2 regions of the Symbiopectobacterium sp. genome follow, and region 1 is predicted to be linked to the other one. Evidence: riboswitches for the same ligand, from Rfam matches in the RefSeq annotation. Region 1 holds a riboswitch; the other holds the start of a gene.

The links. A riboswitch is a leader RNA that binds a small molecule or an ion and turns the genes downstream of it on or off. The one in region 1 is predicted to bind thiamine pyrophosphate.
Region 2: another riboswitch for thiamine pyrophosphate. It lies ahead of thiC (phosphomethylpyrimidine synthase ThiC); the one in region 1 lies ahead of thiB (thiamine ABC transporter substrate binding subunit).

The regions. Positions count from the first base shown of each region.
Region 1 covers NZ_JBPETA010000045.1:294-17,464, reverse strand. The annotation lists partial or broken gene ACTBDZ_RS06580 (hypothetical protein) at 1-448, opposite strand, end outside; gene ACTBDZ_RS06575 (thiamine pyrophosphate-binding protein) at 686-991, opposite strand; partial or broken gene ACTBDZ_RS06570 (AMP-dependent synthetase/ligase) at 1,308-3,109, opposite strand; gene leuA (2-isopropylmalate synthase) at 3,604-5,178, shown strand; gene leuB (3-isopropylmalate dehydrogenase) at 5,178-6,272, shown strand; gene leuC (3-isopropylmalate dehydratase large subunit) at 6,275-7,687, shown strand; gene leuD (3-isopropylmalate dehydratase small subunit) at 7,702-8,304, shown strand; partial or broken gene ACTBDZ_RS06545 (LysR family transcriptional regulator) at 8,338-9,240, opposite strand; gene ACTBDZ_RS06540 (NADPH-dependent F420 reductase) at 9,345-9,971, shown strand; gene sgrT (glucose uptake inhibitor SgrT) at 10,056-10,220, opposite strand; partial or broken gene sgrR (HTH-type transcriptional regulator SgrR) at 10,311-11,985, shown strand; TPP riboswitch at 12,010-12,139, shown strand; gene thiB (thiamine ABC transporter substrate binding subunit) at 12,184-13,197, shown strand; gene thiP (thiamine/thiamine pyrophosphate ABC transporter permease ThiP) at 13,173-14,801, shown strand; gene thiQ (thiamine ABC transporter ATP-binding protein ThiQ) at 14,785-15,534, shown strand; gene ivbL (ilvB operon leader peptide IvbL) at 15,657-15,740, shown strand; partial or broken gene ilvB (acetolactate synthase large subunit) at 15,855-17,171, shown strand, end outside.
Region 2 covers NZ_JBPETA010000085.1:965-12,352, forward strand. The annotation lists partial or broken gene ACTBDZ_RS09565 (PLP-dependent aminotransferase family protein) at 1-818, shown strand, start outside; partial or broken gene thiH (2-iminoacetate synthase ThiH) at 1,012-2,156, opposite strand; gene ACTBDZ_RS09575 (thiazole synthase) at 2,153-2,842, opposite strand; gene thiS (sulfur carrier protein ThiS) at 2,844-3,044, opposite strand; gene ACTBDZ_RS09585 (HesA/MoeB/ThiF family protein) at 3,041-3,808, opposite strand; gene thiE (thiamine phosphate synthase) at 3,801-4,445, opposite strand; gene thiC (phosphomethylpyrimidine synthase ThiC) at 4,442-6,400, opposite strand; TPP riboswitch at 6,530-6,652, opposite strand; gene rsd (sigma D regulator) at 6,899-7,363, opposite strand; gene nudC (NAD(+) diphosphatase) at 7,472-8,245, shown strand; gene hemE (uroporphyrinogen decarboxylase) at 8,327-9,391, shown strand; gene nfi (deoxyribonuclease V) at 9,430-10,107, shown strand; gene ACTBDZ_RS09620 (YjaG family protein) at 10,203-10,793, shown strand; gene hupA (nucleoid-associated protein HU-alpha) at 10,980-11,252, shown strand; gene ACTBDZ_RS09630 (DUF1481 domain-containing protein) at 11,263-11,388, shown strand, end outside.

The DNA of each region.
Region 1 (17,171 bases):
TTCCAGCATCAGCGCCAGCACCTGGCGCGCATCACCCACAATGGGAATATCCGCATTGACCGTTTTCGAAATGGAGGCCGGATCGATATCGATACGTAGCATTCGGGCAGTACTTCGCCAGATTGTTGGTGGTGCGATCGTCAAAACGCACGCCGACGGCGAAGATCACATCGGCATTGTGCATCGCCATGTTGGCTTCGTAAGTGCCGTGCATACCAAGCATGCCCAGACACTGACGGTGCGTCCCCGGAAAACCACCCAATCCCATCAGAGAGTTGGTGACCGGCAGGTTCAAACGTTCTGCCAGTTGGCGCAGTTCTTCATGGCACCCCGCATTGATAACCCCGCCACCCGCGTAAATGATCGGTGACTGGGCGCTTAGCAAGGTTTGCAGCGCACGACGAATTTGCCCCTTATGCCCTTGAATCGTCGGATTGTAGGAGCGCATGGTGACCGCATCGGGATAGAGATACGGCAGTTTGTTGGCCGGACTCATCACATCTTTCGGCAAATCCACCACCACCGGGCCGGGACGCCCGCTTGATGCCAGATAGAATGCCTTTTTCAGCACCGTGGGCACATCTTCAGCCTGTTTGACCAAGAAACTGTGCTTCACCACCGGACGAGAAATGCCGACCATGTCGCATTCCTGAAACGCGTCGTAACCGATAAGCGAGGTGGCTACCTACCCAGACAACACCACCATCGGGATGAAGTCCATATAGGCGGTGGCAATACCGGTAATCGCATTGGTGGCACCCGGACCCGAGGTGACCAGCACCACACCGACATCGCCGGTGGCGCACGCGTAACCATCGGCCATGTGCACTGCACCCTGCTCGTGGCGCACCAGAATATGGTCAATGCCGCCCACGGTGTGTAGCGCATCGTAAATATCCAATACGGCCCCGCCCGGATACCCGAACACATATTTCACGCCCTGATCGATCAACGATCGAACCACCATCTCGGCGCCTGACAACATCTCCATGGGATTGCCTCTTTTCGTTCTGAGAGCGGCATCGCGGCACTGACATCACAGCGCGACACACGTCATTGTCTTATCCAGAATTTGAATATAGCCGATTACCATAACGTTAGACGACGGCACAGGCAAACAAGGGTGAAGCGAGGAACAAACAAGTGGAAACGGGTTTACACCGCCAGAAGGGATTCGACTGAGATAAAACGCTAAACGGCGTCATCGCGGATAGTGATTATTCCGCGATGATAGCCAATTGCAGCGGGAAATTTTCAGCAAAAAAGTTAAAAATTCGTGTACCTCACCCGCTGCAAGTTACTCGGGGTTATTCGCCGTACATGGCATCAATTTCCAGCTGATAGCGCTGGGCGATGATCTTACGTCGCAGTTTTAATGTCGGCGTTAACTCCCCGCTCTCCATAGAGAAAGGGGTCGCCAGCAGGGTAAAGCGCTTGACCTGTTCGACGCGTGACAGCTCTTTTTGCATCTCGCGCAGACGCTGTTCAAACAGTTCGATAATGTGGCTATGACGTAACAATTCGAGGCGATCGTGATACTTGAGGTTGGCCGATGCCGCGTACTCTTCCAGCGCTTCAAAGCAAGGCACAATCAACGCAGACACGTATTTGCGCGCATCGGCAATCACCGCCACCTGCTCGATAAATCGGTCTTGACCCAAGGTGCCTTCCAAGTGCTGCGGCGCAATATATTTTCCGCCGGAGGTTTTCATCAGGTCTTTCAGGCGCTCGGTGATATACAGGTTACCCTCGGCATCCAGCTTCCCGGCATCACCGGTTTTCAGCCAGCCATCAGCGGTGAAGGCTTCAGCGGTTTCCTGCGGACGGCGGAAATAACCGCGCATCAGCGTAGCGCCGCGCACCTGTATTTCGTTTTCGTCGCCAATGCGCACTTCAATACCCGGTAGCGGCGTGCCGATCGAGCCCAGCCGCACGTTATTCGCTTCCCAGCACGATACCGTGGCACAGGTTTCCGTCATGCCGTAACCGTAAATAACGCGCACGCCCATCGACTGGAAAAACAGAATGATATTCTCATCCAGATGGGCGCCAGCCGCAGGCATAAAGCGAATCTTACCGCCCAGCAAGTGGCGCAGCTTGGTCAGCACCAGCCGATCGGCGACGCGATGCAGTAGCGCCTGCAACGGTGAACGTGATTTACCTGAAATATGTGCCAGAAACGCCTTGCGCCCCTGCGCGATGGCCCAGTTAAACAGCGTGCGACGATGCCAGGGTGCCTGCGCGACTTTTTCGTGAATGGCGCTATACACTTTCTCGTAGAAACGCGGCACCGCACACATCACCGTCGGTGAAACGGCCTGCATCGCATTGCGTACCAGATTGGTGTCGGCCAGATAGACGTTTTGTGCACCGGTGTGCATCATGTAAAACGACTAGGCGCGCTCAAACACGTGAGAGAGCGGTAGGAAGCTCAGAGAGATATCGTCCTGCGACACACACAGGCGCTCATCGTGCAGCTTCAGCACCATCGCCATGTTGGCGTAATCCAGCATCACCCCTTTCGGCTCACCGGTCGTGCCAGAGGTGTAGATCAACGTGAAAAGATCGTCCAGATTACGCTCATCAATGCGCTGTTGCAGCGCAGGCTGCCAGTAGGCGTCATCCAATCGGCCTCAAACGCCGCCAGCGTCAGCGCCAACGGGCAGTGATGCAGATTCACATTGTCATCGAGCACGATGATGCGCTTAAGCTGCGGACACTCCGGCAGCAGCGCCAATATCGCATCATACTGAGGCTGAGAACCGACAAAAATGGTGCGAATATCCGCGTCATTGATGATAAACGCAGCCTGTGTCGCCGTGTTGGTGGCATAAATCGGGACGGTCACACCACGCACGTACAGCGTCGCGAGATCTGCCAGCGACCAGTTGAGGGAATTATGAGAGAACAACGCGACACGCTCTTGGGCATCAATCCCCAGCGAGAGCAGTGCACTGGCAATGCGACGAATACGCGCACCGGCCTGAAACCAGGTAAGCTGCGTTTCGCCAGAGGCAGACCATTCACGCAGTGCGGTACGGCCGGAACAATGAGCAATCAGGTGTTGGATGCGTTCAACCAAATGGTATTGCGACAAATGGGTAGACATAAAAAATGAGCCTGGGAAATTTCAGCGTACAACTGTTTATTATTTTGGCGCAGTCTACTGATCTTGCCAGAAACCGCAACGATCTTTCACATTGACATGATGGAAGGTTGACGCCACGCACATCTGCCCATTTGCGCGCTCCACGTGACGACGGCAACGCAAACGATTTCGTCGTGACCGGGAACGAACACCGTTCGATGATCACAAATGCTTGACATACCCACAAGAATCAAGTACCAATAAAAGCACGAGCGATGCCATTCCCGCGATTAAGCGGTATGTGGCGAATTTTGCAGCTAACCGGATCAGACGAGATATCATGTTCAAACACACTTTCCTACTAGGCCTACTACTACACGCATCAACATTGCGCGGTATGCCTGTGGGTGAAAGTCAGAGCTGATTTCACGTTACACAGAACGAAGAACCCGCGCCGATGCGCGGGTTTTTTTACCTGTTCGGCGCTCGAATAAACACGATAAGGAATCTTTCCAATGAGCCAGCAGGTCATTATTTTCGATACCACATTGCGTGATGGTGAGCAGGCATTACAAGCCAGTCTGAGTGTAAAAGAGAAACTGCAAGTGGCCTACGCGCTGGAAAGATTGGGCGTGGACGTGATGGAAGTCGGCTTCCCGGTCTCTTCGCCGGGCGATTTCGAATCGGTACAGACCATTGCGCGTCAGATTAAAAACAGCCGGGTGTGTGGTTTGGCCCGCTGCGTCGATAAAGACATCGATGTCGCCGCCGAAGCGCTGCGCGTTGCCGAAGCCTTCCGCATTCACGTATTCCTGGCCACCTCTACGCTGCACATCGAATCCAAACTGCGTTTGTCGTTCGAGCAGGTCATTGAGAAAGCGGTTCACTCCGTCAAACGGGCGCATAACTACACCGACGACGTAGAGTTCTCCTGTGAAGATGCTGGCCGTACGCCTATCGATAACCTATGCCGTATCGTTGAAGCCGCAATTAACGCCGGTGCCACCACCATCAACATCCCTGACACCGTGGGTTACACCACGCCGTATCAGTTCGGCGGCATCATCACCACGCTGTACGATCGTGTGCCGAACATCGACAAAGCGATTATTTCCGTGCACTGCCATGACGATCTGGGGATGTCGGTTGCCAACTCCATTACTGCTGTGCAGGCTGGCGCACGTCAGGTAGAAGGCACGTTGAACGGTCTGGGCGAGCGCGCAGGCAACACCGCGCTGGAAGAAGTGATCATGGCGATCAAAACCCGTCAGGATTTGCTGAACGTCCACACCAATATCAATCATCAGGAAATCTATCGCACCTGTCAGTTGGTGAGCCAGATTTGCAACATGCCAATCCCCGGCAACAAAGCGATTATCGGTTCTAACGCCTTCGCCCACTCCTCCGGCATCCATCAGGACGGCGTGCTGAAAAACCGCTCCAACTACGAAATCATGACGCCGGAATCCATCGGCCTGAAAGAAGTGCAACTGAACCTGACCTCTCGTTCTGGCCGTGCGGCGGTGAAACACCGCATGGAAGAGATGGGTTATAAAGCAAGCGATTTTAATCTAGACCAGTTGTACACCGATTTCCTGAAGCTGGCCGACAAAAAAGGTCAGGTATTCGACTACGATTTAGAAGCATTGGCCTTTATCAACAGCCAGCAGGAAGACGAAGAGTTCTATCGCCTGGATGCCTTCAACGTGCAGTCTGGTTCCAACACAATTGCCACCGCGTCAGTGCAATTGGCCTGTGGTGGCGAGGTGCAAGCCGAGGCCGCTACCGGCAACGGACCGGTCGATGCCGTCTATCAGGCGATTAACCGCATCACGGGCTACGGCATTGAACTGGTGAAATACCAGTTGTCCGCCAAGGGCCAGGGACGTGATGCGCTGGGGCAAGTGGATATCGTCGCCGCTGATCAAGGCCGCCGCTTCCACGGCGTGGGCCTGGCGACCGACATCGTCGAATCCTCCGCCAAGGCGATGGTCAACGTATTGAACAACAAACGCGCACAGTTGGTAGAACAAGAAATTCAGCGTTTGCAGCACCACAACAAACAACAAAATAGCCAGGAAACAGTGTGATGACAAAGAGTTACCATATCGCCGTCTTACCCGGTGACGGCATCGGCCCAGAAGTCATGGCGCAAGCCCATAAAGTATTAGACGCGGTTCGCCAGCGTTTCGGTTTGCGTATCACCACCAGCGAATATGACGTCGGCGGCATCGCCATCGACCGCCAGGGCACGCCACTGCCAGCCGCCACCGTCGCCGGTTGCGAGCAGGCTGACGCCATTCTGTTCGGTTCGGTTGGCGGCCCGAAATGGGAGCACCTGCCGCCGGCTGAGCAACCGGAGCGCGGCGCATTGCTGCCACTGCGTAAGCACTTCCGTCTGTTCTGCAACCTGCGCCCGGCACGTCTGTATCAAGGGCTGGAAGCCTTCTGCCCGCTGCGCAACGACATCGCTGCAAACGGTTTCGACATTCTGTGCGTGCGCGAACTGACCGGCGGTATCTACTTCGGTCAGCCGAAAGGCCGTGAAGGCAGCGGCCAGCACGAGCGTGCGTTCGACACCGAGGTCTATCACCGTTTCGAGATCGAGCGTATCGCCCGTATTGCCTTTGAGTCGGCTCGTAAGCGTCGCTGCAAAGTCACGTCCATCGATAAAGCTAACGTGCTGCAAAGCTCCATCCTGTGGCGTGAAATCGTCACCGAAGTCAGCAAAGACTACCCGTACGTGACGCTGGCGCACCTGTACATCGACAACGCCACCATGCAGTTGATCAAAGATCCGTCCCAGTTCGACGTGATGCTGTGCTCCAACCTGTTTGGTGACATCCTGTCTGACGAATGTGCGATGATCACCGGTTCGATGGGTATGCTGCCTTCCGCCAGCCTGAACGAACAAGGTTTCGGCCTGTACGAACCGGCGGGCGGTTCCGCGCCGGATATCGCGGGCAAAAACATCGCTAACCCGATCGCACAGATTCTGTCACTGGCACTGCTGCTGCGTTACAGCCTGGAAGCCGATGACGCGGCTAACGCCATCGAAAACGCGGTAAACACCGCGCTGGCCGAAGGCTATCGCACTGGCGATCTGGCGGGCCGTGACGGCAAAGCCATCAGCACCGACGAAATGGGCGATGCGATTGCCCGCTTTGTGGCGCAAGGGGTGTAACCATGAGCAAGACCTTATACCAGAAGTTGTTTGATGCCCACGTGGTGTACGAAGCGCAGAATGAGACGCCGCTGCTGTATATCGACCGCCATCTGGTGCATGAAGTCACTTCTCCGCAAGCCTTTGATGGCCTGCGTGCCATGGGGCGCAAACTGCGCCAGCCGGGCAAAACCTTTGCCACCATGGATCACAACGTGTCCACTCAGACCAAAGACATCAATGCCTGTGGTGAAATGGCCCGCATCCAGATGCAGGAACTGATCAAGAACTGCGCCGAGTTTGGCGTGCAGTTGTACGATCTGAACCACCCGTATCAAGGCATCGTCCACGTTATCGGGCCGGAACAGGGCATGACCCTGCCGGGCATGACGATTGTGTGCGGCGATTCCCATACCGCTACCCACGGTGCCTTTGGCTCACTGGCGTTTGGTATCGGCACCTCCGAAGTGGAACATGTGATGGCGACGCAAACCCTGAAGCAGGGTCGCGCCAAAGCCATGAAAATTGAAGTAACAGGCCAGGCTGCGCCCGGCATCACCGCAAAAGACATCGTGCTGGCGATTATCGGTAAAACCGGCAGCGCAGGCGGTACGGGCCACGTGGTGGAATTCTGTGGTGACGCCATCCGCGCATTGAGCATGGAAGGCCGCATGACGCTGTGTAACATGGCGATTGAAATGGGCGCAAAGGCCGGTTTAGTGGCACCGGATGAAACTACGTTTGCCTACCTCAAAGGCCGCCAGTTCGCACCGAAAGGGGCCGATTGGGACGCTGGCGTGGCGTACTGGAGCACGTTGAAATCCGATGCAGATGCGGTGTTTGATACCGTCGTCACACTGGATGCCGCCGATATCGCGCCGCAGGTAACCTGGGGCACCAACCCTGGGCAAGTAATCGCCGTGAACCAGAATATCCTCGATCCTGAATCCTTCAGCGATCCGGTTGAGCGTGCTTCTGCTGCCAAAGCGCTGGCGTATATGGACCTGCAACCGGGCATCAAGCTGACCGATGTCGCTATCGACAAAGTGTTTATCGGTTCCTGTACTAACTCGCGTATCGAAGATTTGCGCGCTGCCGCCGCTATCGCCAAAGGGCGTAAAGTGGCTGCCGGCGTGCAAGCTATCGTGGTGCCCGGCTCTGGCCCGGTGAAAACCATGGCGGAGCTGGAAGGTCTGGATAAAGTGTTTATTGAAGCCGGGTTTGAATGGCGTCTACCGGGCTGCTCCATGTGTCTGGCAATGAACAATGACCGCCTGAACCCCGGTGAGCGCTGTGCATCCACCAGCAACCGTAACTTTGAAGGCCGTCAGGGGCGTGCGGGCCGTACTCACCTGGTCAGCCCAGCGATGGCTGCCGCCGCCGCCGTGACAGGGCATTTCGCGGATATCCGCGAATTACCTTCGTCCGCGAATTAATAAGGAGACGCCTGATGGCTAAATTTACCCAACATACCGGGCTGGTCGTGCCGCTGGACGCCGCCAACGTAGACACGGATGCGATCATCCCCAAGCAGTTTTTGCAGAAGGTGACGCGTACCGGTTTCGGCCAACATCTGTTTCACGACTGGCGTTTTCTGGATGACGCGGGGCAGCAACCCAACCCGGAGTTTGTGCTGAATAAACCGCGTTATAAAGGTGCCACCATCCTGCTGGCGCGCGAAAACTTCGGCTGCGGCTCTTCCCGTGAACATGCCCCCTGGGCACTGACCGACTACGGTTTTCACGTGGTGATCGCCCCAAGCTTTGCGGATATTTTCTACGGTAACGCGTTTAACAACCAGTTGCTGCCAGTAAAACTGAGTGATACCGATATCGACGATCTGTTCAAACTGGTCGACAGTACACAAGGCATTACCTTTACGGTGGATCTGGAAGCGCAGACGGTCGATGCTGGCGGGAAAAAATACCCGTTTGAGATCGACAGTTTCCGCCGTCACTGCATGCTCAACGGGCTGGACAGCATCGGCTTGACGTTACAACACGAAGAGGCGATAGCTCGTTACGAACAGCAGCAACCGGCCTTTTTGCGTTAACCCACAAGGCACCGCTCTGCGGTGCCTTCTATTTTACAGCCCCATACCTTCGCCAAAAGCCTCTCTCAGCGCATCGACAAAGCAACGGATCTTAACCGTTTGCCGCCTTGCCGCAGGCACCAGCACATGCATCGGGCGGGCTGGACCTTCATAGTCCGGCAGAACCTGAACCAAACGTCCGGCTTCAATCTCTTTGCCCAACACATCGGCAGGACCCAAGGTGACGCCATAACCTTCGATTGCCGCATACAGCAGCGCTTTCCAGTCATTGGCGCGAAACCGTCCGGTTGGCCTGACTTCTTCGCTCTGCCCATCACGCTGGAACAACCAGCGGCACGGCACAGTGGGCGTCCATTCGCCGTACACCAGACAAGCGTGATGCGCCAAATCGCTGGGTTTCTCAGGGAAACCCTCGCGCACCACATAAGTGGGTGATGCGCAGGCAATCAGCCGATAGGGTCTTAACGGCCAGGCGATCATCGAACTGTCGGCCAGTTCACCGATGCGCACGATCACTTAAAAACCTTCCTCAATCGGATCGACCATGCGATCGTTAAGCGTCAGCTCGATCTGCGTATCCGGATAACGATCGAGATAGCGGGTAATAAAGGGCGCAAGCGCATAAGCGCCAAAGGTGACGGGCGCATTAACCCGAATGGTTCCTGACGGCGTTGCTTTCATCTCCAGCGCAATCGCTTCTGCCGCATCGACTTCCGCCAACACTATCTTACAGCGTTCGTAATAGCTGCGGCCGATATCGGTCAAACTTTGACGCCGCGTGGTGCGGTTGAGCAGTCGAGCGCCCAGACGCGCCTCTAACCAGGCCACATGCTTAGCCACCCCTTGCGGGGAAAGGCGCAATGCCTCTGCCACTGCGGCAAAAGAGCCCAGTTCAGCAGCTTTAACAAAGATGTGCATGCTGGTCAACCTGTCCATCATTCACCCCAATTGGTTGTTTATTTATGTTCCATTTGTGATTTTATCTTATTTTAGTGGTGAATTACGCTCCCTGTTGATGAATGACGCAACAGGAGATCAGCATGAAAATAGGCATTATTGGCGCAGGCTTTGTCGGGCGAACGATTGCCACGCTCGCGATTAACACCGGGCATCAGGTGATGCTCAGTAACTCACGTGGCCCGCAAACGCTGTTCAGCTTCCGCTCGATGGTGGGCTGTCAGGCTGGAACGGTAGAAGAGGCCATTCAGTTTGGTGATGTGGTGGTGATAGCCGTTCCGCTGACAGCAATCGATCGATTGCCTGCCGCGCTGCTGGCGGGCAAGCAGGTGCTCGATGCGGTCAATTATTACCCGGAGCGTGATGGTCAGGTTGATGTGCTCGACAGTGCACAAACCACCACTAGCGAACTACTGGCACGCCATTTACCCGGAGCCCTCATCACCAAGGCGTTCAATGCCATTCAGATGACTCAATTGGAAAGCGATGGTTTACCGGCGGGCAGTCCCAACCGTCGCGCATTGCCACTGGCGGGGGACAATGCGCAAGGCAAGCAGATTGCCCGTGAATTGTACGAAACTTTCGGTTTTGATGCGGTCGACGTTGGCACACTCGCCGAAGGGTGGCGCTTTGAACGGGGTACGGCCTACTGCGTGCGCATGACCAAAGAGGCGTTGCTGGCGGCACTGGAAGGCGTACAACGCAACTGATGGGCAATAAAAATGCCAGCGGCACAGGCCGCTGGCTGGTGAAAAGCACCATTACTCAGAAGTTTCTCTACTACCAGAACAGCACTAGAGCCAGTGCCGGTACTCTTCTTCCGACATCGCATCGGTATGCCATTGCGTCACTTGCTGTAACAACGCCAGTTTTTGCTGAGCGCTGATCCTCCTCAGCCAGCAGCCAGGGCAGTGCAAGAAGTAGTGCCGGTAAAATTGATTGAGCCGTGAAATCGCCATTAGCCACCTCCGTGCTTTCCTTGTTGTGCAGTATCGCCGTAATATAGGGAAAGATAAATTGATGACTTTGGTTCGCGGAGTTCCTCTTTTATGTCGTCGACACGTTTGCAACAGCAGTTTGTCCGCCTCTGGCAGCGCTTTCAGGGGCAGGATACCGACACCACGCTCGAAGAGCTGGCCGGGGTATTACTCTGCTCGCGCCGTCATATCCGTTCACTACTCGGAGCCATGCAAAAAGAGGGGTGGCTGCTGTGGCAGGCGGAAGCGGGACGAGGAAAACGCTCCCGTCTCAGTTTTATCTATACCGGCTTAACGCTGCAACAACAGCGCGCGGAAGACTTGCTGGAGCAGGATCGCGTCGAGCAATTGATCCAGTTGATCGGTGATAAAGAGACGGTACGCCAGATGTTGCTTTCCCACCTGTGCCGTCGTTTTCGCCAGGGGAAACATCTGCTGCGCGTGCTCTATTATCGACCGCTGCGCAACCTGCTGCCCGGCTCTGCACTGCGACGCTCTGAGATGCATATCGTCAGGCAGATCTTCAGCGGGTTAACCAAGATAAATGGGGAAAACGGGGAAATCGCACCGGACCTCGCGCACCACTGGCAGCAAATTACGCCGCACCGCTGGCGTTTTTATTTACGCCCTGCGATCCGCTTCCACGATGGACGCGAGCTGGTGATGAAGGATGTTATCGCCTCGGTAATGCGGTTGACGTCGCAGGCATTATTCTCACACATCACACGCGTGACCTCCCCCATTCCCTTTGTGATTGATGTGGAACTGAGCGAACCCGATGGTTGGCTCCCCTGGCTGCTCGGCAGCGCGCATGCCATGATCCTGCCCCACGACTGGCAGACTCAGGCCGATTTTGCGCGCCACCCTGTCGGCACCGGCCCCTATGCGGTGGAGAAAAACAGCGACAGTCAGCTGAAAATAAAAGCCTTTGATGACTATTTCGGCTACCGGGCACTGATCGATGAGGTCAATATCTGGGTGTTGCCAGACGCCTCCGAAGAGCTGCCGGTATCCATTCAGGTACAAAGCGACACCACCACGCGCGACGAGCTGGAAAGCCTCATGGAGGAAGGATGCTATTTCCTGCTGTTTGATACCCGTTCCGCGCAGAGCGCGAACAGCGAGGTGCGCCGCTGGATCAGCCAGATCTTCCACCCTATCGCGCTGCTCAGCCAGACGACGAGCACCCACCGACATATCTGGTCGCCAGCGTACAGCTTACTGCCTCGTTGGCATCACCAGCGTTTTGATAATCAACCACTGAAACCTGCTGGCCTGACAGATGTCACCCTGACGTTTTATCAGGAGCACCCCGAGTACCGCATCATTGGCGAGATCATGCATGACCTGTTGGCGCAACAGGGCGTGACGTTGCATATACAGAAAGTCGACTACGAGCAATGGTATCTGGGAGAAGCGGAAGGCGATATCTGGCTGAGCAGCGTAAACTGCTACCCACCGCTGGAGTTCTCGCTGTTCGCCCTGCTGTATGAGCTACCGCTGCTGCGTCACTGCCTGAGTGATTCGTTACAACAAGACGCACAGCGCTGGCGCGCTCAAACGCTCTCTATCGCCGACTTCAGCCAGCGCCTGATTGAAAAGCGGTGAGATCCACCCGCTGTTTCACCACTGGTTACAGTTGCAGGGGCAGCGCAGCATGCGCGGCGTGCGTATGAACATGTTGGGCTGGTTCGACTTTAAATCCACCTGGTTTGTGCCGCCGGAGCACGACGCCGACTTTCCCTGATGCTACAAACCCTTTACAATAATGACGTTCTCAACGGGGTGCAGGCCGTTTTTTGACGATATCGCATTGTCAACGCACGGTATTTATGCTGAGAAAATACCCGTCGAACCTGATCCGGTTAATACCGGCTAAGGGATTTAAGAGTGCATTCGCCTGCCTCAAAGTCCTTTGCCACCCTAATATACCCAGGAGTGCAAAGTGTTACAGTCGCTATTATCCCGTTTATTGCTTCCCGTACTCGGTCTCTCTGCCGTGCTATTCTGCTCTGCTGCCGCTAATACCAAGCCCGCATTGACCGTTTACACCTACGATTCCTTCGCGTCTGAATGGGGCCCCGGCCCGGCGATTAAAAAAGCCTTCGAAAAAGAGTACGAGTGCGAATTGAATTTTGTCGCGCTGGAAGATGGCGTTGCCCTGTTGAACCGCTTGCGCATGGAAGGTAAAAACAGCAAAGCGGATATCGTCCTGGGGCTGGATAACAACCTGCTCAAAGCGGCTGCGAATACCGGGCTGTTTGCTGCACACCACGTGAAAACCGACGCGTTGACGCTGCCCGGCGGTTGGGATAATGCCACCTTCCTGCCTTACGATTACGGCTATTTCGCGTTCGTCTACAACAAAGACACGCTGAAAAATCCACCGACCAGCCTTGGTGCCTTGATCAACAGCGATCAGCCGCTGAAGGTGATTTATCAAGACCCGCGCACCAGCACGCCGGGGCTGGGCCTGCTGCTGTGGATGCAAAAGGTGTATGGCGATAAAGCGCCTGACGCCTGGCAAAAACTGGCGCGTAAAACCGTTACCGTCACCAAAGGGTGGAGCGAGGCTTACGGCCTGTTCCTTAAAGGCGAAGCGGATCTGGTGCTGAGCTACACGACCTCTCCGGCCTATCACATTATCGAAGAGAAAAAGACTAACTACGCAGCGGCGCTGTTCAGCGAAGGCCACTATATGCAAGTTGAAGTTGCCGGGCAGTTGACCGCCAGCAAGCAGCCGGAACTCGCTAACCGCTTTATGCAGTTTATCCTCAGCCCGACATTCCAAAGCCTGATCCCAACCACCAACTGGATGTATCCGGTCACTGGCGTGGCACTGCCGGAAGGTTTCCAATCGCTGGCGCGCCCGGAAAAAGCGCTGTCCTTTAACGCACAAGAGGTGGCGGACCTGCGTGGGCAGTGGATTCAGGCATGGCAACGCGCCGTCAGCCGCTGATCCCACACTGGCTCTGGCCTGGGCTGTTTACCGCGGCATTGCTGGCTGGTGTTGCCCTACTCGCGTTTGGCGCACTTTGGCATCAGGCTCCTGATACCCCATGGCACACGCTATGGGGTGATAGCTATGTGTGGTACATAGTGCGCTTTACCTTTTGGCAGGCATTGCTTTCGGCGCTACTCTCCACGCTGCCCGCCATTGTGCTGGCGCGCGCCCTCTATCGCCGCCATTTCCCCGGCAGAACCTGGCTGCTGCGCCTGTGCGCCATGACGCTGGTGTTACCGGTGTTGGTGGCGGTATTTGGCATACTGCGCGTTTACGGGCGACAGGGCTGGCTGGCACAAGGCTTAAGCGCGCTCGGCATCGACTACACCTTTTCTCCCTATGGCCTGCAAGGGATTCTGCTGGCCCACGTGTTCTTCAATCTGCCGCTGGCAACACGCCTGCTGTTGCAAGCCCTGGAGTCCATCTCCACGGAGCAGCGTCAGTTAGCGGCCCAGTTGGGCATGAATGCCTGGCAAACTTTTCGTCTTATTGAATGGCCGTGGTTACGGCGTCAAATCCTGCCCAGTGCGGCACTGATTTTCATGCTCTGCTTCGCCAGTTTTGCCACCGTACTCTCACTCGGCGGTGGCCCGCGCGCCACCACGATTGAACTGGCTATCTATCAGGCATTGAGCTTTGATTACGCTCCTGCGCGCGCGGCAGGATTGGCGATGATCCAGATGGTCTGCTGTCTGGGGTTGGTGCTACTGAGCCAACGACTCGGATCGTGGTTTGCCGTGGGCAATACCCAGCAATTGCGCTGGCGCAACCCACAGGATTCGCTGGCTGGACGGCTGGGCGATACCGTGATTATCGTTGCCGCACTGTTCTTGCTGCTGCCACCGTTGCTGGCTGTGGTGCTGGACGGTCTCAGTCCGGCGATGCTGACGGTGCTGAAACAGCCCGCATTGTGGCAAACGCTGTGGACATCCCTGCGTATCGCGCTCGGCGCAGGTGTGCTTTGCGTCATCCTGACCCTGATGCTGCTGTGGAGCAGCCGTGAGCTGAAACTGCGTCAGCAGCGGCTGGCCGGACAGTTGATGGACATCAGCGGCCTGCTGATTCTGGCGATGCCGGGCATTGTGTTAGCGACGGGCTTCTTTCTTGTTCTCAACAATACCGTTGGGCTACCGACATCACCCTATGGGCTGGTGGTCGCCACTAACGCGCTGATGGCCATTCCCTACGCGCTCAAGGTGTTGGAGAACCCGATGCTCGACATCGCTCAGCGCTATAATCTGCTGTGTCAGTCTCTGGATATTCGCGGCTGGCACCGTCTTCGTCTGATTGAGCTGCGCGCGTTGCAACAACCGATCGCGCAGACAATGGCATTTGCCTGCGTACTCTCGGTTGGGGATTTCGGCATTATCGCCCTGTTTGGCAATGAGCAGTTCCGCACGTTGCCCTTCTATCTTTACCAACAAATTGGCGCTTATCGCAGCGTAGACGGTGCGGTAACCGCACTGCTGCTGATGCTGCTCTGTTTCGCGTTGTTTACCGTGATGGAGACATTGACCCTGTGGCAAAAACGGGCGGGCCGACATGCTGTCGTTGAATAAACTCACTTATCTCTATCAACAGGCCCCCATGCAGTTCGATGTCAGCATCGCTGCGGGAGAGCGCGTTGCCCTGTTGAGTCCCAGCGGTGCGGGTAAAAGCACGCTGCTCAGCCTGATTGCCGGTTTTTTATTACCGAACAGCGGCGAACTGTGGCTCAATGGCGACGATCATCGCTTTACGCCGCCCGCCGAGCGTCCGGTGTCAATTCTGTTTCAAGAAAACAACCTGTTCCCGCACCTGACGCTGGAGCAAAATATTGCGCTTGGCCTGCACCCTGGTTTGCGCCTCACTTCAGCACAGCGTCAGGCATTGCACGCTATTGCAGAACACGTGGGCTTAAGCAGCCTGATGCAACGCCTGCCCGCACAGGTGTCTGGCGGTCAACGCCAGCGCGCCGCATTGGCCCGCTGCCTGCTGCGCCAACGCCCTATCCTGCTGCTGGATGAACCGTTCTCCGCGCTCGATCCGGCGCTGCGTCAGGATATGCTCACGCTGGTTGATAGGGTGTGTGCAGAGCAGCAGCTTACGCTGCTGATGGTCACTCACAATCTGGATGACGCGTTGCGTATTGCTCCACGCAGTCTGCTGTTGGTCGACGGGAACATCGCCTACGATGGTCCTACGACGTCGCTGTGTGACGGCAGCAGCGAGGCAGCGCGGATACTGGGGATCAGCACAGCGCATGACTTATCGTCTACATCGCGCGGCGACTCAACAAAGGATATTTTGTGAGCTGAATAAAATTTTCACTTTTTATTCTTTGTGGGTATTGCGCCTATTGCAACGCCCGTGCTTATATAAAACGGCTAATTAACTGACTGATTGACAGGATCCCCGTGAGACACTCCGCTGCTATGACTTCTGCACTACTACACACCGCGCATGTTGACGCGGTCGTCGTCGTGCGCGTGGTGGTCGTCGTCGGCGACGCGCCGTAACGGGTTCCGAATCACAGCACGATTCCCAAACCCCGCCGGCGCAAGCCGAGCGGGGTTTCTTGTTTTTACCTCCCCCGCTCCGAAAACGCACCGGCCCAGATGAAGGATATTACTATGCGTTATACCAGAGCACAGTTGATCGTCCGGCTGTTGGAACAGCAGGGCATCACCACGGTAGCGGGCATTCCCGGCGGGGCGGCACTGCCGCTGTACGATGCCCTGGGGCAGAGCAAAACCATTCGCCATATTCTCGCCCGCCATGAGCAAGGTGCCGGATTTATCGCGCAAGGCATGGCGCGTGCCAGCGGCAAAGCCGCCGTTTGTCTGGCCTCCAGCGGCCCGGGGGCCACTAACCTGCTTACCGCGATTGCCGATGCGAAACTCGATTCCATCCCTCTGGTGTGCATTACAGGTCAGGTCTCCTCGACCATGATCGGTACCGATGCCTTTCAGGAAGTGGACACCTATGGCATTTCCATCCCCGTCACCAAGCATAACTATCTGGTGCGGGACATCAACGAACTGCCGCGCGTGATTTCAGACGCGTTTCGCATCGCGCAATCAGGGCGTCCGGGCCCGGTATGGATCGATATTCCGAAAGATGTTCAAACCGCTACGATAGAATTGTCCGAACTGCCAGCCATTGCTGAACCCGATCTCACCCCCGCCATCGATACACAAGCCATCGCACAGGCCGCCGCGATGATCAATGCAGCAGAGCGCCCAATCCTCTATCTGGGCGGTGGCATCATCAGCGCCGAGGCCCACCAACAGGCGATTGAACTCGCCGAGCGCGCCAGCCTTCCCACCACCATGACGCTGATGGCGCTCGGTGCCATGCCGACCGATCACCCGCTGTCACTCGGTATGTTAGGCATGCACGCAGCCCGTTCCACTAACCTGATTTTGCAGCAGTCTGATTTGCTTATCGTGCTGGGCGCGCGCTTTGACGATCGCGCTATCGGTAAAGCGGAACAATTCTGCCCGGATGCCAGCATCATCCATATCGATATCGATGCGGCGGAGCTGGGAAAAATTCGTCAGGCGCACGTTGGACTGCATGCCAATGTGGGTGAAGCGCTGACACAGCTGTTGCCGTTGATTGAACCGCAAAAACGTGAGAAATGGCATCAGACGGTATCCGCGTTACAGCAAACCTATCCGTTCCGCATGCCGGGCGCTGACGACCCACTGAGCCATTATGGGCTGGTACAAGCAACCGCACAGGCGCTAACGGACGATGCCATCATCGCCACCGACGTGGGTCAGCATCAGATGTGGGTGGCAGAGCTATCCGCTGCGCCGACCGCGCCAGTGGTTAACCTCCGGCGGCCTCGGCACCATGGGATTTGGCTTGCCCGCTGCAATGGGTGCCGCACTGGCAGAACCCGACAAAATTGTGGTGTGCTTTTCCGGCGATGGCAGCATCAT
Region 2 (11,388 bases), on a different contig from region 1:
TGCAAGCGTTGCGTGGTTTGGGGATCAAAGTGGTGGAAATTCCCACCGATGCTGTGATGGGCATCAGCCTGGAAGCCTTGCAGTTGGCGCTGGAACAGTGGCCGATAAAAGCGGTTATGCTGGTGCCAAGCTGCAATAACCCGCTCGGTTTTTATATGCCGGATGCGCGCAAGAAGGCGCTGATCGTGCTGGCACAGCAGTTTGATATTGCCATCATTGAAGATGACGCTTACGGCGAGTTGGCGTATGAGTATCCACGGCCGCGCACCATCAAATGCTTTGATAACGATGGCAGAGTGCTGCTGTGCAGCTAATTTTCCAAGAGTTTGGCTCCTGGGCTGCGTGTGGGGTGGATTGATCCCGGACGCTATTTGGAACGCGTGCTGCACACCAAATACACCAGCACGGGCTATGCCGTGACCCATACCCAGTTAGCAGTGGCGGAGTTTATTCGTCAGGGCCACTACCAGCCACACGTGCGTAGGATGCGTGCCTATTACAAAAGCAATCTCGATACGTTCACCTGCTGAGTGCGGCGCTATTTCCCCTGCGGAATCTGTGTTAGCCGACCGCAAGGCGGGTTTCTGATGTGGATTGAGTTCCCTGAAACCTTCGATACGTTGCGGCTGAATAGCTTGCTACGCCAGTCCGGTATTCAGATAGCCTCTGGCTCGTTGTTCTCTGCGTCCGGCAAATACCGCAACTGTATGCGCGTGCACTACCGTCTGCCGTTAACCGATGAGATGCAGCAGATGCTACGCGTGATTGGCGAGCAGGCAGAACACCTGCTGCACGAAGATACGGTGAGCGGCCACTAGGTGCATGTCGAAGAAGGGCCGATACAGGGCGATAGCGCCACCCTGTATCGGCAGAGGGGCAAAACCGAATGGAACAATTCGGTTTTGGTCGACGCATCGAGGTCGTCAACATCATCACTTTACGTAGCGAAAGATAAACAAAGGGTGCATGGTTTGGCCGTTTTATCGCCGAATAATGGCACTATTCGCCCCTTTATCCAGCGTTATGTTGATGATGCGGTTGCCTTCCCAAATACCCATCCCAGTCTTTCCATACCGGTTGCAGACCGGCCTGCGCGATTGCCTGTGCAACAGCTTCCGGGCGGCGATTATCATGGGGGGAAAATTGCTCCAATTCGGAACGATCGTCTGCATAGCCTCCCGGCTGCGTTTTGGAAAATGCACTAACGCTGTTGATAGCAATAGGCACCACGTTATCGCGAAAATAGGGGGATTCTCGGGTAGATAACGACAATTCCACGTCGGGTGCCAGCAGGCGGAACGCGCAAATCACTTGCAGTAACTGCGCTTCATCCATGATCGAAGCGGGTGTGATCCCCCCCCCCGCACAGGGCCGCAGACGCGGAAAGGAGATGGAGTAACGACTCTGCCAGTAGGTTTGCTGCAAATACAGCAGATGCTCCGCCACCATATAGCAGTCAGTGCGCCAACTGTGCGATAAGCCGATCAACGCGCCGAGCCCGATCTTGTCGATCCCGGCGCTGCCCAAGCGATCCGGTGTGTCCAGGCGCCAATGGAGATCCTGTTTGTTGCCGCGCAGGTGATGTTGCTGATAGGTTACCGGATGGTAGGTTTCCTGATAGACCATCACGCCGTCCAGCCCCAGCCTTTTCAGCTCCGCGTAATCCTCCTGCGCCATCGGTTGTACTTCAGCGCGCTGAAGTGTGGCCGAATCAGTGGCAACATGTCGCGAAAATAATCCATGCCGACTTTACGTTGATGCTCCCCCGTGACCAGCAGCAGATTGTCAAACCCCAGCGCTTTGATGGCGGCGATCTCACGCAGGATTTCCTCTTGGTTCAGTGTCTTGAGCTTGATGTGGTTGCTCATGGAGAAACCACAGTAGGTGCAGTCATTGGCGCACAGGTTTGACAGGTAGAGTGGAACATAAAAGCCCACGGTATTACCGAAGCGTTGTCGGGTCAGTTGCTGAGCTCGTGCAGCCAGCGGTTCCAGATAGTGCAGCGCTGCCGGGGAAAGCAGTGCCATCATATCGTCACGGGAGAGCGTGGTTGCGGTGAGAGCCCGTTCCACATCGTGGGCGGTTTTGCTGTTGATATCGAGAGTGATGGCATCCCAATCGAGCTGCTCCCAGCGGGTACGAAAAGCGCGCGTCATGATTGCGCCTCCGACCTTATCTGATGAAGAAAGCCGGTCAGCGTGCTGGTGGCGCGCGCCACGGCAATCGCCGTGTTAACCAGCACCGCATCGGCCCCCATCTCCAGCGCCTCGGTGGCGTGGCTGGGTGCACCAATACCTGCGTCAACCACGACGGGTACTGTGGCCTGCTCAATAATGATGCGCAGGAAATCTCGGGTTTGCAGCCCCTGATTGGAGCCGATGGGCGCACCCAACGGCATCACGGCGGCGCAACCTGCCTCTTCCAGCCGTTTGCACAGCACCGGGTCCGCGCCGCAGTAAGGCAGTACCACAAATCCCTCTTTGACCAGGCGCTCAGCGGCGCGCAGGGTTTCAATCGGGTCGGGCAACAGGTATTTGGCATCGGGGTGAATTTCCAGTTTCAGCCAGTGCGTGCCCAGCGCTTCGCGCGCCAGCCGTGCGGCGAACACCGCCTCATCTGCGGTTTTCGCCCCTGAGGTGTTGGGCAGCAGTTTCACGCCAAGCTGTTTGAGCGGCGCGAAAATGGCGTCATTACCGGTTTTCAGGTCAACGCGCTTCATGGCCAGTGTGACTAACTGAGAACCCGATGCCTGCAATGCCGCGTGCATCAGTTCGGCGGTGGCGAATTTACCCGTTCCGGTTAATAACCGGGAAGAAAAGCGTGTATCGGCAATCTGCAACATATCAACCCCCTGCGATAGCCTGAAAAAGAAGAATATCGTCGCCTGAGCTAACGGGCCGTGTCGCCCATTCGTCACGCGGCACAATGGTCTGGTTTATCGCCAGCGCCGTGCCGGGCTGTAAGCGATCCAACCCCGCCAGCAGGGTTTCCACCGTGGTGCCTTCATCGCACGCCATAGGGGTGTCGTTCAGCGTGATGTTCATGTCGCGATACCCTTACAGACCGGGCAGCGCGCCGAGCGGCTTAACTGAAAGGTTTGCCAGCTCTGTTGCTTACCATCAAACAGGCGCAGCTTGCCGCTGAGTGCGGAAGGCAACCCCGCCAGTAGCTTGATGGCTTCCAGCGCCTGAAGTGTGCCGATGACCCCGACCACCGGGCAGAGTACACCGGCGGTGCGGCAGTTGCGCTGCGGTTCTGTCGCTTCCGGATAGAGACAGGCGTAACAGCCGTGCGGATAGGGGGGCGTTAGCACCAGCAGTTGTCCACTAAAGCCAACTGCACTGCCGCTGACCAGCGGCGTTTGCTGCTGAACGCAAGCGGCGTTAATCGCGTGGCGTGTAGTCATGTTGTCACTGCAATCCAGCACCAGATCGGCCTGTTGAACGGCGCTGCGTAGTGTTTCTCCCGCCAGACGCTCAGTGAGCGTTATTACCTCGGTTAACGGGTTGAGTGCCAAGAGCTGCTGTTTGGCGAGCGTGGCTTTGGGGCGAGAAATATCCTGCGTGCGATAGAGGATTTGCCGTTGTAGATTGGAAATATGCAGTTGGTCATCATCGGCGATCGTCAAGCTGCCGACCCCTGCGGCAGCGAGATAGAGCGCGGCGGGCGCGCCTAGCCCGCCCATGCCGACCAGCAGCACGCGGGATTTTTTCAGCCTTTCTTGTCCTTCCGGGCCGATATCTTCCAGCAGCAATTGACGGCTGTAGCGTAAGAACTCTTGATCGCTCAGTGCCGGATCGTTAAGCATCATGAACCTCCTGATTTTCAATCAGGATGAGCAGGGTGGCGGTGGCCTGGCGCCAGTCGGCGGCCTGCGTGATTGCGCTGACCACTGCAGTACTGCCGACGCCGGTTGCCAGCACGCTCGGCACGCGGTCAATACTGATGCCGCCGATGGCCACGGTAGGGAAACGCCCTTGTAGCGCATCAATGTGACGCTTCAATTCGCTCACGCCCTGCGGGGCGGGGGGCATCTCTTTGGTTTGTGTCGGGAAGATATGCCCGAGGGCGATATAAGACGGTTTGAGCGCTACAGCGCGAGCCAGTTCCACGTCGTCGTGGGTTGAAATCCCCAAACGTAGCCCCGCATTGCGGATTGCCTCCAGATCGGCGCTATCCAGATCCTCTTGACCCAGATGCACGCCGTATGCCCGATGTTTGACGGCCAGTTGCCAAAAATCGTTAATAAACAAGCGTGCCTGATAATCTTGCCCGAGCGCGATGGCCTGCATGATGGCGGTCTCGGCTTGTTCTGCGGTTTTGTCCTTAATGCGTAACTGGATGGTTTTTACGCCAGCACCGAGCAGGCGCTCGATCCAGGTCACGCTGTCCACTACAGGATAAAGCCCGAGCTGGGGTGCGGTCGCGGGAAATGCCGGATTCATTTGGCTTCCTCCCCGAGCAGCGTCGTGGCACTGTGGTAGAGCTCGCTGCCGCGCGCTCGGAACTGGGCGGACATCTCTGCCATGCCGACTTCAATCGGCTGCGCTTCCACGGTGGGGACGGGATTTTTCGCCGCGTACTCACGCACTTCCTGCGAAATTTTCATCGAGCAGAATTTGGGGCCGCACATGGAACAGAAATGGGCGACTTTGCCGGACTCTTGCGGCAGGGTTTCATCGTGATAGGCGCGTGCGGTTGTCGGGTCGAGTGCCAGATTGAACTGGTCTTCCCAACGAAACTCAAAGCGCGCTTTGGACATGGCGTTATCGCGGATCTGCGCACCGGGATGTCCTTTCGCCAGATCGGCTGCATGTGCGGCGATCTTGTAGGTGATAAGCCCCTGCTTCACATCCTCTTTGTTGGGCAGCCCAAGGTGTTCTTTTGGCGTAACGTAGCAGAGCATGGCGCAACCGAACCAGCCAATCATCGCGGCCCCGATACCGGAAGTGAAGTGGTCATAACCGGGAGCGATATCGGTGGTCAGCGGCCCCAATGTATAGAACGGCGCTTCGTGACAGTGCTCCAGCTCTTCGGTCATGTTGCGGCGAATCATCTGCATCGGCACATGCCCCGGCCCTTCAATCATCACTTGCACGTCATACTCCCAGGCGATTTTGGTCAGCTCACCCAGGGTATGCAGCTCGGCAAACTGCGCCTGATCGTTGGCATCCTGAATGGAGCCGGGACGCAAGCCATCGCCCAGCGACAGGGCAACATCGTAGGCTGCACAAATCTCGCAGATTTCACGGAAGTGGACGTAAAGGAAGTTCTCCTGATGGTGCGACAGGCACCACTTCGCCATGATGGAGCCGCCGCGCGATACGATGCCGGCCAGGCGCTGTGCGGTCATCGGCACATAGCGCAGCAGCACCCCTGCGTGAATGGTGAAGTAATCAACCCCTTGCTCTGCTTGCTCAAGCAGCGTATCGCGGAACATTTCCCACGTGAGGTTTTCCGCCACGCCGTTGACCTTCTCCAGCGCCTGATAAATAGGAACGGTACCAATCGGCACCGGGCTGTTACGCAGTATCCACTCGCGGGTTTCGTGAATATAGCGTCCGGTGGAGAGATCCATCACCGTATCGGCCCCCCACAGCGTGGACCAGACCAGTTTTTCCACCTCTTCCTCGATAGACGAGGTGACCGCCGAGTTGCCGATGTTAGCGTTCACCTTGACCAGAAAATTGCGCCCGATAATCATCGGTTCAGATTCGGGGTGATTGATGTTGGACGGGATGATGGCACGGCCTGCGGCGACTTCCTGGCGCACAAATTCCGGGGTGATGTTGTCCGGTAGGATCGCGCCAAAGCTTTGCCCTGGGTGCTGGTGGCGCAGCACTTCGCTGCGAATGCGCTCACGTCCCATGTTCTCGCGGATGGCGATAAACTCCATTTCCGGCGTGATGATCCCTTGGCGCGCATAGTGCAACTGCGTGACGCACTTGCCTGACTGGGCGCGTTTGGGCTGCGGTAACTGTTCAAAGCGCAGGTGATCCAACCCGGCATCCGCCAATCGCTGCTGGGTAAAACGGGAACTGACGCCGGAAAGTGGCTCGGTGTCGTTACGTTCAGCAATCCAATCGGCACGCAGTTTGGCCAGCCCGGTACGCACGTCCGGCCGTGCGTCGGGATCGCCATACTGCCCCGCCGTGTCATACACCGGCACGGCTTCGTTAGGTTCATAGCGGGGATTGTCTTTGTCGCCACCCAACAGCGTTGGGCTAAGGGCGATTTCCCGCATCGGCACACGGATATCACTGCGCGACCCGTCAAGGTAGATACGCGTGGAGTTAGGGAAGGCGGTGCCGCGCAAGTTATGAATAAAGGCCTCGGCGGCTTCGCGCTTTTCGCGACGGCCAGACGGGGTTTTAGGCGTTGTAGCGGGTGATTGAGACATAGCATGTTCCTGATTATGGTTAAGGAAAAATGCTTGTCTGGAGCTCGCAGGAAGTAATTATGGTTGCCTTGGCCCCGATTTTACGCGCTATGCCGGTAACAACATGGCGGTGATAACGGTGACAAAACAGAATGGATTACTCTTGTTCCCTTCGCAGGTTTTAACCTGACAGGTTCCGCGGATCCCGAATAAACGGTCTCAGCCTGCGTCTTATGTAGGACATAAACACGCTAGGCACTCCGACAAGATACGCACGATAGTCAACACAGCGGCTGTTTACCAGGCAATAACCCCATTACCATGAGGTTAATAAAACGCTAAACCCGTCATACTTCAAGTTGCAGGTGCGTTGGCTGCACTCGTTAACCCGAATCACTTACTTCAGTAAGCTCATCGGGATTCTCTCCCTTGCCGTCTTCCCGCAACTCGAATTATTTAGGGTATAACACTTTAGGACGTCTAAGAGACACTGTCAAAATGTAAGGTGGGGCAATGGTGTTATTCTTTATCAATGACCAGACGAATCAGTCGATCTTCCAGAGTAAAGCGTTCCGCCATGGCTTCGCCGACGCTTGACAGCGCTTGCTGAAACTCAATGCAGTTGTCGTGATCGATGGCGGTCGCCAGACTGCTGTCGTAGAAATCCATAATGAATTGCGTGTTGGCCTGCAACGCTAGCGCCAGACGGTGCGTTTGCGCCAGCTTTTGATCGCTCAGTGCGACTGCCTCTTGCAAGATGCGCTCATAGACATGGAAATGGCAGGCGGAAAGATAGTCCACAAGGTTGTGGCAAAAATCATCCAGCGCCTGCTCATCCAGCGGTGTGTGTTTATCTTTGTTTGGCTTAATGCCGACCAGATGGTAATAGGCAATCAGAAGTTGCTTGCGTGCTTGTAGCCATTGGTCGATTAACGCATTATTGCCACCAACGTACTCAGTCAGACTTTGTAATTGGTTTAACATTGTTGACTCCGTGCATTGATAAGAAAGAACAATCGGTGACGATGAAATTCTGCCATATCCCTGACAGTTAAAATTCCAGTGAAGTGTCTGTGGAGCAATAGAAAAGATATGGAACAAACATTAAAAGGTGATGAGCATGGATGGTGGGTGGTCAGCCATGATAATCAAGTGTGGCTGCCCGAAGGGAAACTCCCGCATGGCACGGCGGCGCAGTGCGGATTGGAAGGCATTGTTGGACGCCAGATAGGGGAGTGGCGGGGGGAGTGCGTATGGCTGGTCAGTCACCAGAAAACGTCACAGATGGATTCTGTACGCCAACTGCTGGATGAAGACGTGGCGCTGTTTCAGCTGGCAGGGCGCGGTGTACAACTGGCCGAGTTTTATCGTTCTCACCAGTTTTGCGGCTATTGCGGGCAGAAAATGGTGCACAGCAAAACGGAGCTGGCGTGCTTGTGTCCGCAGTGTAAAGAGCGGTATTACCCGCAAATCGCCCCGTGTGTGATCGTGGCGATCCGGCGTGGCGAAGAGATCTTGCTGGCGCAGCACCAGCGTCACCGCGGCAATATGTATACCGTGCTGGCGGGGTTCGTGGAAGTGGGCGAAACGCTGGAACAGGCGGTCGCCCGTGAAGTGATGGAAGAGAGCAATATTCGTATTAAAAATCTGCGCTACATCAGCTCACAGCCTTGGCCGTTCCCGCATTCGCTGATGATGGCATTCATGGCCGAGTATGCCGACGGTGACCTGCGCCACGATCCCAAAGAGCTCAGAGATGCCGGTTGGTTCCGCTACGATCAACTGCCGATTCTCCCACCGGCGGGTACGGTCGCGCGACGTTTGATTGAAGACACCGTGGTACTGTGTCGCGATGGGCAGGAATAGCGCCGCTGGCGTGCTACACTTCGCGCCAATCGTTTCGTTATCGCGTTTTGACCCTCTCTCAGGATGACAAAAGGACACCGCATGCCAGACCTGAATAATGATCGCTATCTGCGCGCGCTACTGCGCCAACCCGTTGATGTTACGCCGGTATGGATGATGCGCCAGGCAGGCCGCTATCTGCCGGAGTACAAAGCAACGCGCGCACAAGCGGGTGATTTTATGTCGCTGTGCAAAAATCCAGAGCTGGCTTGTGAAGTCACGCTACAACCGCTGCGGCGCTATGCGCTGGATGCCGCCATCCTGTTTTCCGATATTCTCACCGTGCCGGATGCCATGGGATTGGGACTCTATTTCGAAACCGGGGAAGGACCGCGCTTTACACATCCAGTTCGAACCGCTGCGGATGTGGCGCGGTTGCCGGTTCCCGATCCTGAACAGGAGCTGGGCTACGTGATGGATGCGGTTCGTACCATTCGCCGCGAACTGGCCGGTGCGGTGCCATTGATCGGTTTTTCCGGCAGCCCCTGGACGCTGGCAACCTATATGGTGGAAGGTGGCAGCAGTAAAGCGTTTACGGTTATCAAGAAAATGCTGTTTGCTGAGCCACAGACGCTTCACCTGCTGCTGGATAAGCTGGCTGACAGCGTGATTCTGTATTTTAATGCGCAGATCAAGGCCGGTGCGCAATCGGTGATGATTTTCGACACCTGGGGCGGAGCGCTGAGCGGGCGCGATTACCGTGAGTTTTCACTGCACTACATGCACAAAATTGTGGACGGTTTGCTGCGTGAGCATGAGGGGCGGCGCGTACCGGTGACGCTGTTTACCAAAGGCGGCGGTCAGTGGCTGGAAGCAATGGCCGCGACAGGGTGCGATGCGCTGGGTCTGGATTGGACCACGGATATCAGTGAGGCGCGGGCGCGGGTTGGGGACAAGGTGGCGCTGCAAGGCAATATGGACCCATCAATGCTCTATGCGTCCCCCACGCGTATCGAGCAAGAAGTTGAGACGATTTTGACCGCGTTCGGTCAAGGGAATGGTCACGTGTTCAATTTGGGGCACGGGATTCATCAGGATGTGCCACCGGAACATGCCGGTGCCTTTGTGGATGCGGTGCATCGGTTGTCGCGCCCGTTCCATCAATAATTGCCATCATCAGGATTGAACTCGCCTTAAGGAGTAGGGTGATGGATACGCAAGCATTGAAAGCGGAGCAGAAACGGCGGGCACAGGAAATCGTGCATGTTGACAGCCTGTCCTTTGTCGAGCCTACGTTTATTGGCGGGGCTGATGTCGGGTTCGAGCAAGAGGGAACGGTGACGCGGGCGGCGATTGCGATATTGCACTACCCTTCACTTCAGCTGGTTGAGTACCAGATTGCCCGTATCCCGACGGTAATGCCCTATGTGCCGGGATTGCTCTCTTTTCGTGAGTGTCCTGGCCTGTTGGCCGCGTGGGAACAATTGGTGCAGAAGCCTGATTTGCTGTTTGTTGATGGTCACGGTATTTCACACCCCAGGCGGTTGGGCGTTGCCAGCCATTTTGGGTTATTGGTGGATGTCCCGACCATTGGCGTGGCTAAAAAACGGCTGTGTGGTCAGAGTGCCCCGCTTTCTGAAGCACCCGGCAGCCAAAGCGCGCTGATGGACCATGACGAACAGATTGGCTGGGTGTGGCGTAGCAAGGCGCGCTGTAATCCGCTGTTTATCTCAACCGGCCATCGGGTAAGCCTGAACAGCGCACTGATGTGGGTAAAACGCTGCCAGCAGAGCTATCGTTTACCCGAACCTACGCGTTGGGCGGACGCCGTTGCCTCACAACGGCCAGCCTTTCAACGCTGGCTGCGTGAAAATCCGCAGTAATGCAGGCGGGATGCGGTAAGTTTAAGAATTCAGGCATAGGGCAAGGCAAAATTTTCAGGTACACTGCCTGCCATTAAAAATAATGAGCGTCGACGATGTTACGTAATCCGATTCACCTGCGGCTGGAGAAGCTGGAAAGCTGGCAGCATGTGACTTTTATGGCTTGCCTTTGCGAGCGGATGTATCCGAACTATTATGAATTCTGCCGCCAGACCGAGTTTGGTGATGCGCAGCTGTATCGCCGCATCCTCGATCTGGTGTGGGAAGTGCTGGTGGTGAAAGAGGCCAAGGTCAATTTCGACAGCCAGTTGGAGAAATGGGAAGACGCTATTCCCTCCGCTGATGATTACGATTTATACGGTGTCTATCCGGCCATTGACGCGTGCATTACATTGGGTGAACTGATTCATTCGCAACTGAGTGGTGCCACGCTCGAGCATGCGATTGCCATTAGCGAAACCTCCATTCGCACGGTAGCGATGCTGGAAATGACGCAAGCTGGCCGTGAAATGACGGACGAAGAACTCTACACGTTGCCCGCGATCGAAGAAGAATGGGATATTCAGTGGGAGATTTTTCGGTTGCTGGCGGCATGTGAAGAGCGTGATTTGGAATTGATTAAAGGGCTGCGCGCCGACCTGCGGGAAGCGGGAAGCAGCAATATTGGCATAAATTTAGGCCAATAAGGCGATAAAACGTGATTTAAAGCCCTAAATGACAAGTTGAAGGGCTTCACATCCGCACCCTGTCTGGTCTACATTTTGGGGGCGTAAAAAAAGTGGCTGTCGGTGCGTGTATGCAGGAGAGTGCTTTTGAGCATATCCGTCGCACTCGATGCTAAGCAAGCGATAAACACACTGTAAGGATAACTTATGAATAAGACTCAACTGATTGATGTGATTGCAGACAAAGCTGACCTGTCCAAGGCTCAGGCTAAAACAGCGTTAGAAGCCACTCTGGCCGCGGTAACTGAGTCTCTGAAAGCAGGCGATGCAGTACAATTAGTGGGTTTTGGTACGTTTAAAGTGAACCATCGTAACGAGCGCACTGGCCGCAACCCGCAAACGGGTAAAGAAATCAAAATCGCTGCGGCGAATGTCCCGGCATTTGTTGCGGGCAAAGCACTGAAAGACGCTGTTAAATAAGCGAATACCAGTGAAGGATTCAAGCAAAGGGGCGTTAGCGCCCCTTTTGCTTTTGTGGCGCAGGCTGGGCACGGTGGCTATTGCCGGATTGATCACCGCCTGTTCCAGCCACTCGCCCCCGCCAACGACGTTCGCC